3 regions of the Pseudoalteromonas sp. NS-SX12 genome follow, and region 2 is predicted to be linked to each of the others. Evidence: predicted binding sites of a transcription regulator. Region 2 holds the regulator's gene; each other region holds the start of a gene.
What was found. The regulator LexA, encoded in region 2, represses DNA repair genes until DNA is damaged. The targets are predictions, from matches to a motif close to TACTGTATNNNNATACAGTA.

Region 1 (3,291 bases), 1.4 Mb from region 2:
ATACTGTAGGCAAGACTTTATCAGTGACGATTTTATGGCACAAGTATTTAATAACATAGGATTGATTGGCAAACCGAACCATGAAGGCGCGGCTGTAACACTTGCCAAACTGCATACCTTTTTAACGGCTCTCGGTTATCAAGTTTACGTTGAAAGCCGTGTCGCTGAACCCATTGTTGATGAAGAATATTCAGCGTCGTTAGTTGAAATTGGCCGCAACTGTGATTTAGCGATTGTGGTTGGTGGTGACGGTAACATGCTAGGCGCTGCTCGCGTGTTGGCTCGCTTTGATATTGCGGTTATCGGCGTAAATAGAGGTAATCTCGGTTTTCTGACCGACCTTGATCCCGATAATTTTGAGCGTGAGCTTGAGCAAGTACTGGCTGGTAAATTTAGTGAAGAAAAACGCTTCTTGCTGGAAGTGGAAATCTATCGCCATGAAGTGCTAAAAAGCTCAAATACGGCGGTTAACGAAGCCGTGCTGCATGCCAATAAAGTTGCACACATGATTGAGTTTGAAGCCTTTATTGATAGAGAGTTTGTATTTTCGCAAAAATCTGACGGCCTGATTGTGTCAACGCCAACAGGCTCTACAGCCTATAGTCTTTCTGGCGGCGGACCCATTTTAAACCCAAAACTCAACGCCATTTCATTGGTGCCTATGTTTCCGCACACACTAACAAGCCGCCCTCTCGTAGTGGATGCAAATAGTGAAGTGAAACTGGCATTGAGCCCTGCGAATGATGTGGACTTACAAGTGAGTTGTGATAGCCATGTTGTGTTAGCGGTATTGCCAGGTGATGAAATTGTAATCAAACGAAGTGAGCAACAGTTGCGCATGGTGCATCCAAGCAAATATTCGTATTACAATGTACTGCGCCAAAAGTTAAACTGGGGCAGCCGTTTATATTAATCAACCTGAAATCAACATAACAAATTAAGCTCTAGCGGACACTAAGGCATTACATCGTTAAATGTGCGTACACTAGCCCTATTTTATCGCACAAATTTGTCTTGTACTTGGAAAACCGATAAAACTAGAACTCACAAAAACATTATTGCTAAGTGTGTTACGCAATTTACTTAGCCAGATTCAGAGTAATCAATTGAAAGGAAAGAAAAAGTGGGGTTTGTAGTATTTTTAACCACCGTTTTATTAATTGTACTGTTAACGACATTTTTAGTCATAGATAACAATCGAAAAAAAGCATTAGCACTTGAAAAACAACAACAAAGCGAACGTATCGACGTTGTTAGCTCTCGTTACAGCAAAATAGTGCAAAGCTATGGCAAATCACGCATTGTAAAACCAAAAGACATTAGTGGGTTATCGCAAATCAACAACAATTATTTTGTAATGCAACGTAAAACTGATGAAACCATTACCCACTATGAACAAGTAATCGGTAACCTAACTGACTTACTCGAAAATGAGCTGCTAAAGTTTGAATCGGCAGACGATAAACTAACATTAAGTAAACAAATTTATGCCTTTGTTGAACAATTACCGACATCTGGCCACCAATTCAACAGTGATTTTTATTGGCATCAATTACCTTCATTAAGCCAGCAAGTGATAACGCCAACACTTGCATCTACCGATGAACACGTTGAGCCGGAACTTCACGAAGAAAACGTTTAATTTGATCTGCGCTAAAGGCTAAATACAAGCCATTAGCGCAATCCCTTTTCAATACATCTACTCACTCCTTTTTTCTTGTGCAACAAAATATCTTCATTTTTAACTTGCCTATTTTTTATTTACTGTATAAATTACCAGTTAATGTACTGTATGGATAATCAGTTATGTTAGCATCATTACAAGTAACAAATTTTGCAATTGTTGAACACCTTGATATTGAATGGCATCAAGGTATGACAACTATCACAGGTGAAACTGGCGCAGGTAAATCAATCGCTATTGATGCCCTATCGCTATGTTTAGGCGAACGTGCCGAAGCCAGCATGGTGCGTGAAAGCGCCGATAAAGCCCAAGTTTCGGCGGTATTTGATATTCAGAACTTACCTGCTGCGCAACACTTTATTAGTGAACATGAATTAGGTGATAGTAGCGAATGCATTATTCGCCGTGTAGTCTCGGCAAACGGCCGCAGTAAAGCATATATAAATGGCGTAATGGTGCCTGCAGGCCAGTTAAAGTCTCTCGGCAGCCTGCTTATTTCAATTCACGGCCAACACGCGCACCAACAGCTCAATAAAGCCGGTTATCAGTTGTCGGTAGTCGATAGCTTTGCGGGACACGTTGATCTTGTGAACGACGTTAAAACGGCATACAACGCACTGCAATCACTTGAAAAAGAAAAGGCGACGCTAAGTCAGTCACTACAACAAGCAGCAGCCGAAAAGCAATTGCTCGAGTATCAAGTGGCTGAGTTAGATGAGTTTTCTCTTGAGCACGGTGAGTTTGAAGAAATTGAACAGCAACATAAGCTGCTAAGTAACGCAAATTCGTTGCTTGAAGGTACACAAAAAGAGCTGCAAATTATTTATCAACAAGATAATTATAATGCGTACTCTATGGTGCAATCGAGCGCAAACCAAATTGCTGAGTTAGCAAGTTTAGATAAAAAATTGGCACCAATCGCCGACTTGTTATTTGAAGCAGGCATCAGTTTAGAAGAAGCTGCGCGCGAGCTTAGCCATTATCAAGACAGCATAGAGATGGACCCTGCGCAGTTATCAGAACTCGATGATCGTATCGCACGCGCACTTGATTTGGCAAGAAAACACGATATTTCACCTGAAGCAATCCCAGATTTACACGCTGAACTAAAGCAAAGTCTTGCCAACATTGAACAAAGTGACGAACGTCTCGCCGCACTAGAAAGCGAAATCGCCGAAGCGAAAGCACATTATGTGACTGTCGCAACACGCCTTTCGCAAAGCCGAAAAGTCGCAGCAGATGAACTATCAAAGCAAGTTACTGAATCACTAGTGATGTTATCAATGGAAAACGCAAAGTTTGCCATTGTGGTTGAGCAACAAGAGATAACCAGTAGCAAAGGCCTAGACAGCATAGATTTTCAAGTAGCTGCTAACACAGGCCAACGTTTACAACCGCTTGTGAAAGTAGCCTCGGGTGGTGAGCTATCACGTATTAGTCTTGCCATTGAAGTTATCATTGCAGATAAAATGACTACGCCAACCTTAATTTTTGATGAAGTCGATGTGGGTATTTCTGGCCCGACTGCATCAGCAGTTGGCAAATTATTACGCCAATTAGGCAACAGTACACAGGTAATTTGTGTAACCCACTTACCGCAAGTAGCA
Region 2 (3,291 bases):
TAGCGTCATTAGCTCATCTTGAGATAATGTAAGATCAAGTGACGCTTTTTCTGCGGCCGCCGCTTGCGCTTTTTCAAGCTGCGCATTTGCCAACCACTGTTCAAATTCAGCAGGCTCTTTAACTTCAACAACCACAGGCATAAAGCCATGGTCTTTTCCGCATAACTCAGCACACTGACCGCGATAAATACCGGTCTCATTGACCTTAGTCCACGCTTCGTTAATAAAGCCTGGGTTCGCATCTTTTTTAACCGCGAACTCAGGTACCCACCAAGAGTGAATTACGTCGTCCGAAGTCATTAAAAAGCGTACTTTTTTTCCTTTTGGAATAATAAGGGGTTTATCAACATCTAACAGGTAGGTTTCTGTTTTTTGATCTTGATTGGTGATTTGTTCACGTGGAGTCGAAAGAACAGAATAGAACGACACATCGTGGTCAAGATATTCATAATGCCACTTCCATTGTGACCCTGTAACTTTAATCGTTAGGTCAGCTTTGGTGGTGTCTTCCATGGCAATCAAGGTTTTGGTTGCTGGCACTGCCATACCTATCAAAATTACAAATGGAATTGCGGTCCACAGTATTTCAATTTTGGTACTTTCATGAAATTGAGCAGGCACTGCTCCTTTTGATTTACGGTGATGGATTATTGCCCAAAACATAATGGCAAATACTACTAATCCAATAACGCAACAGATATAAAAAATTGTCATATGGAGCTCGTAGACATCACGGCTGATGTCTGTCACCCCAACAGGTAAGTTATATTGACTCGTCCCAACTGCTAAAAAAGGAAAGCTCAATAGTAACCATAAGGATAGTTTCACTAGCCTCATGCTCGCTCCTTAGCTAATTATTATTATGTTGTTAGGAAATGGTCAGTGAAAGTTTTAGCGATTAAATCGCACGACGCACTACAGCATCACTCCATTTTCTTTATTATATTTGTTTTCTAAAAGCCGCACTTTGCTTAAAAAGAAAACAAGGTTACTACTAAGGTCTAGTAAACGATTAAATTTTACGCAAGTCAAATTTAAGATAAATTTTTTATAAATCTATAAGTTAGCGATTTTTGAAGATGTAAAAATAGAAGGGGTTATAGTAAGAAATAGGGTGTTTTAAAGCAGGGTGAGGCTAGCAAAATTACTCACTAGCCAAGGTCAACAAAAGTGTATTACATCCAGTCGGCATTTCTAATAACGCCAACCGCAAGGCCTTCGATATTAAAATGGTCATGCTCTAAATCGACTTTAATTGTGTCAAAATCGTCATTTTCTGCATGTAATAGTACTTGTTTGCCTGCTTTTTCAAAACGCTTTACCGTTACATCTTCATCAACACGGGCTACAACCACCTGACCATTATTAGCCACAGGTGTGCGATGAACAGCTAGCAAGTCACCATCCATAATGCCGATATCCTTCATACTCTCACCACGTACACGCAGCAGGAAATCTGCACATGGGTTAAATAGGTTTGGATCAACTTGATAATGACTTTCAATGTGCTCATTAGCCAAAATAGGTGAACCTGCGGCAACTTGACCAATTAACGGTAAACCTAATTGCTCGGGTTCATCTTCTTCCACTAAACGAATACCGCGGCTAGCGCCCGGCACCATTTCAATGACGCCTTTCTTGGCTAATGCTTTTAAATGCTCTTCTGCAGCGTTTGCACTTTTAAAACCGAGTGTCGATGCGATTTCTGCGCGCGTTGGCGGCATGCCAGTATCTTTAATAAATACTTTAACAAGTTCTAAGATTTGTGCCTGACGTTTTGTTAATGGTCTCATTCACTGGTTTTCCATACAGTACAGATAACTGTGAGTATATACAGTTATTCTTATTTCGCAACTTTTAATTATTTGATAATTAGCACTATGCTTAGTTACAGACGATAATTGCTGCAAATCAAAAATCATCGCAGTAAATTGCTTTATTTTTCCTCTGGCACGACCAGTTATTTAATCTTTTTGAGTTAACTGGTATGCTAGCGCCCCTTTTGTTTTTAGGTTGGTGTTATGAAGTTGGTTGGCTCTATGATTCAGTGGTTTGCAAACGGTATGAACAAGCTTTTAGTGCGTTCGAAAATAGTACCTGAACACCCGTTAGACAACCTCGCAATAGATAAAAACAAGCCGACCGTTTACATCACATTATTAAATTCTTTTTCTGATTCAGCCGCATTACGCAGCACCTGTAAAAAGCTCGGCTTACCAGACCCTCAGGTCACTCAGCAAATTGGTGATAAACAAGTTCCAAGGTACATTCCAATTCACCATCGCTCGCCACTGTTTGGTAAAGCAAAAAAAGACAGTCCAGCGCTCGAAATTAGCGAAGAAATATTTGCAGCGTTAAAGCAATCTGACGTTACCGATTTACAAGTTATTCCGGTCACTATTTTATGGGGGCGCAATCCAGGCAAAGAAAAGCCAGGCCTTGGCACTATTTTATCCAGTTCTCTTACACCAAGCTGGTTGCGTAAAGTATTTGTCGTGTTACTGTCTGGCCGCGACAACTTAATTCGTTTTAGTCGTCCATTAGAACTATCGCAGCTTACCAGTAAGCAACAAAGTGATGATTTACCGCATAAACTCATTCGTGTTGCCCGTGTTCACTTTAAACGTCAGAAACTTGCTGCGCTTGGCCCTAAATTGCCTTCTCGCGATCAGTTGTATCAAGGTCTTTTAGCATCAAGTACAGTCAAAGCTGCGATTGAAGATGAAGCAAAAAGCAAAAACATCTCAATTGTAGAAGCGCGACAAAATGCCATAAAACTCGTTGATGAAATCGCTGCCAACTATAACGAATCAATGATCGGTGTTTCTGAGCGCATTCTTACTTGGCTATGGACCAAGCTATACAACGGTATTGAAGTAAATAACCCAGAACGAATTCAAGAGCTGACCGATAAAGGCCACGAAATTATCTATATGCCTTGCCATCGCAGCCATATGGATTACTTATTACTTACTTATGTTATTTACCATCAAGGTTATGTGCCACCGCATATTGCAGCAGGTATAAACTTAAGTTTTTGGCCTGCAGGCCCAATATTTAGACGCTGTGGTGCCTTTTTCTTACGCCGCTCGTTCAAAGGCAATAAGCTTTATTCCGCAGTGTTCCGTGAATATTTAAGTCAGTTATTTATAAAAGGCTACGCAGTTAAGTTTTATACCGAAGGCGGCCGCAGCCGAACTGGCCGTTTGCTTCCACCTAAAACCGGTATGTTAGCGATGACATTACAATCAATTTTGCGCGGTATTGATCGTCCAATTTCAATCGTGCCTG
Region 3 (3,291 bases), 590 kb from region 2:
AAGTGTAGGCCAATCATGTTCTTGAATAAGCTCATTTTGTACAAAAAGTACTTTGGCACTGGTTTTTTTACAGGCTGCTATTAATTTGGCAAAACAAGATTCAACATTTGTTAGCTCAAAAAGTGAATTGTCGATTTGTTGTGACAGAATTTCTGAGAATGTTGGGTCGTTGTGACCGACGACTAGATTGTATCTATCCATTTTATCCACCTAATTACGATACCTTTCGTAATTAATATTACGAAACTTGTCGTAATAGTCAACGAATAAATGTAAGTGGATGTAAATAGTTTGATTTAAAGGGGTTTTAAAGAGAAGGGCGAAACATTTCGCCCTTACACATATTAATTTTTTAACTGCTCAAGAGCGTGTTCGCCCCAGCCTGTTAGTTGATTATTTTTAAACACAAGCGGCGTACATTCATCTTTTGTTGTTTTACCGTCAGAATGAATAGAGTTTGTTGCGTAGTAAAGAACACGATACTCAGTATCGTTTTGTTTTACTAGCTCAGAAAAGTTTGGCGTACCAAGTTTATTGATTACGTGTTGATACTCTTTTCCAATTTCCATATTGGCAATCGCTTTGCGGTTTTTTTCATGGGTTCTTTCCCAGCTAGATGAGTAGTCTGATTTGCCTTCGCCGCCTACCGCAACAACACAGCCTGTTAAAAGTGGCAATGTGAGGGCTGATGCTAAAACTAAGTATTTCATAGAAGATCCTTGAATGATATTTCAAATATTATAATTTTCTAGTTATTAGCAGAAATAGTGCCAAAAAATTAAATTGTTATTTATCAGTTTGTTATTATTTTTATAATTTCTGGTTTTGGTGATATTTACGAAATTTTAGTGACTTTGACTAGTTGCCATCGCCGTATATTCGCTTTTTTCAAGGTGTGGTTTAATCGTCGCTTTCTGTGGATATTTATTGTACCTAAATGAATATTTACAAAACTTCAATACTCTACTTATGCTGTTATCTGCATTCATTTTCTTATCAATAAAATGAATGCAGATAAAGGCATCTTAAAACTTAACACGCCGTAAAATAAAAACTTGCTGAATCAAATAAGTTTGATACATAATAAACTGTATATATAAACAGTATTTTGTGATTTTGAAAAAATTTATACATATTGATATGGATTGTTTTTATGCAGCAGTCGAAATGCGAGACAATCCAGAGTTGAGAGGTAAGCCAATCGCAATTGGCGGTAAACACCGTCGTGGTGTGTTGGCAACCGCCAACTATATTGCGCGTCAATATGGTGTGCGCTCAGCAATGTCTAACTATAAAGCGCTGCAACTGTGTCCAGAATTACTGATTGTTCCCGGCAGAATGGCAGTATACAAAGAAGTGTCTAATCAAATTAGAGAGATTTTCGCCAAATACACAGATCTAATCGAACCGCTTTCTTTAGATGAAGCCTATTTAGATGTAACCGATTGCACACAGCACTCAGGCAGTGCAACACTTATCGCTAATGCGATTCGTGATGAGATTTTTGAAACAACAGGTTTAACGGCGTCGGCGGGAATCGCACCCATTAAATTTGTGGCGAAAATTGCCAGTGATGAAAACAAACCAAATGGCTATTGTTTGATCCCTCCTCATCGGGTGCAAGGGTTTCTTAAAGCGCTTAACCTTAAAAAAATTCCTGGTGTAGGCAAAGTTACCTTAGAGAAATTGAATGCATCAGGTTTGTTTGTTGGTGAAGATGTATTAAACCTCGGTTTAAATCAAATGCAGGTAAAGTTTGGCACTTGGGGCGCAGAGTTATTTAAAAAGTGTAATGGAGAGGTGATTGGCAAGATAAATACATCACGTATTAGAAAGTCACTTTCAGTTGAGCATACCTACGAATATGATAAAACATCGCTAGAACAATGCTTAGCAGAGCTGCCAAAATTAAAAGATGAGCTTGATACTAGGCTGCAAAGTAAAGGGTTGTTAAACAAAGTGTCTAAGCTTTCGGTAAAAGTTAAGTTTAACGATTTTGTTTCAACAACCGCGGATTACAGCTGCACGCATTTAGATGATGATATTTTTACGCGTTTAATCGAAAAAGCCTACTTACGAGGCGGAAATAAAGGCGTGAGATTACTCGGTTTAGGTGTTGGCTTGTCTGAAAATAGCTACGAACAAGAGCAGCTTGCAATGTTTGAATCTTGATTTTTATAAATTTGCCCTCATATTTAAGCCATCTTTTCTAAACTTACGCGACAACATTGCGCGTATTTATTCGTTCAGTAAGGTTCAAAAATGACTTCACCAAAGGCCCTGCAAGCGGCATCAATTTCAGATTTACCTCAATATGTTGATAGTTTAATTATTATCTCGCCAGACTTGGCATTACTCCCAAATGATTTTCGCGATAGTGTAATGGCTACTGCGCAATTCGATAAGCGCATAGGCCAAAAAGCATTATTGTTGGTGAATGACAATGCACCTGGAAAACGTTTAGTGATTGCACCAACAGGCCCTTTAGAGCGTGACTATGACGATGTGCGTCGTTTTTTCGATGCGGCAAAACAAGGTGTACTAGAAGCAAAACAAGCGGGTGCAACAAACCCTGCAATTTTAGTATTAGGTCAATTAGATGAGCGTTATCAGCAAGCAACAACTGTAGCGTATTTAGGTGCTTGCCAAGCATTATGGCAACCGCTAGAAGCACGTGAATTCCACGGCGCAGCAATTGAACCAATTCAATCTATTACTGTTATTGGCGAATTTGATAGCCACTATGCAAATGCTATTGCACAAGGTCAGTACGCTGCGCGCGACCTTTGCGGTACTGAACCCGAGCGTATGGCACCTCCTAAATTTGCAGAATACTGTGAAAGCTTATTTACCAACAGCGCAGTATCGGTAGAGGTGATTTCAGATACTCAATTTATTGATAAAAATTACCCAATGCTTAGCACTGTAGCCCGTGCATCATACGCGGTAGAGCGTCATCACCCGCGTGTTGTTAAGCTTGAATATGTGCCTGAAGGTGATATTGAACGTACGCTATTATTTGTTGGTAAAGGCCTTGTTTACGACACAGGTGGTGCAGACTTAAAAGTAGGTGGTGCAATGGCGGGCATGAGCCGTGATAAAGGTGGCGCTGCATCAGTTGCTGGCTTTATGAAGAGTATTGCTGAGCATCAACCTGAAGGGGTTAAAGTAGTTGCCTACTTAGCAGTTGTTCGTAATTCAATCGGCTCTGACTGTTTTGTACCAGATGAAATTATCACTAGCCGTGAAGGCGTACGCGTACGTATTGGTAATACTGATGCGGAAGGGCGT

Region 1: a site for LexA is predicted at 1,787-1,806, ahead of recN (DNA repair protein RecN). Genes of this name have one in related genera too.
Region 3: a site for LexA is predicted at 1,087-1,106, ahead of dinB (DNA polymerase IV). Genes of this name have one in related genera too.

What each region holds. Positions count from the first base shown of each region.
Region 1 is NZ_CM170634.1:2,771,043-2,774,333, forward strand. It holds gene nadK (NAD(+) kinase) at 35-913, shown strand; gene AC2IOM_RS12835 (hypothetical protein) at 1,124-1,642, shown strand; gene recN (DNA repair protein RecN) at 1,807-3,291, shown strand, end outside.
Region 2 is NZ_CM170634.1:1,090,928-1,094,218, reverse strand. It holds gene coxB (cytochrome c oxidase subunit II) at 1-837, opposite strand, end outside; gene lexA (transcriptional repressor LexA) at 1,176-1,793, opposite strand; gene plsB (glycerol-3-phosphate 1-O-acyltransferase PlsB) at 2,022-3,291, shown strand, end outside.
Region 3 is NZ_CM170634.1:1,685,847-1,689,137, forward strand. It holds gene AC2IOM_RS07870 (LytR/AlgR family response regulator transcription factor) at 1-201, opposite strand, end outside; gene AC2IOM_RS07875 (DUF3192 domain-containing protein) at 345-710, opposite strand; gene dinB (DNA polymerase IV) at 1,117-2,172, shown strand; gene AC2IOM_RS07885 (M17 family metallopeptidase) at 2,263-3,291, shown strand, end outside.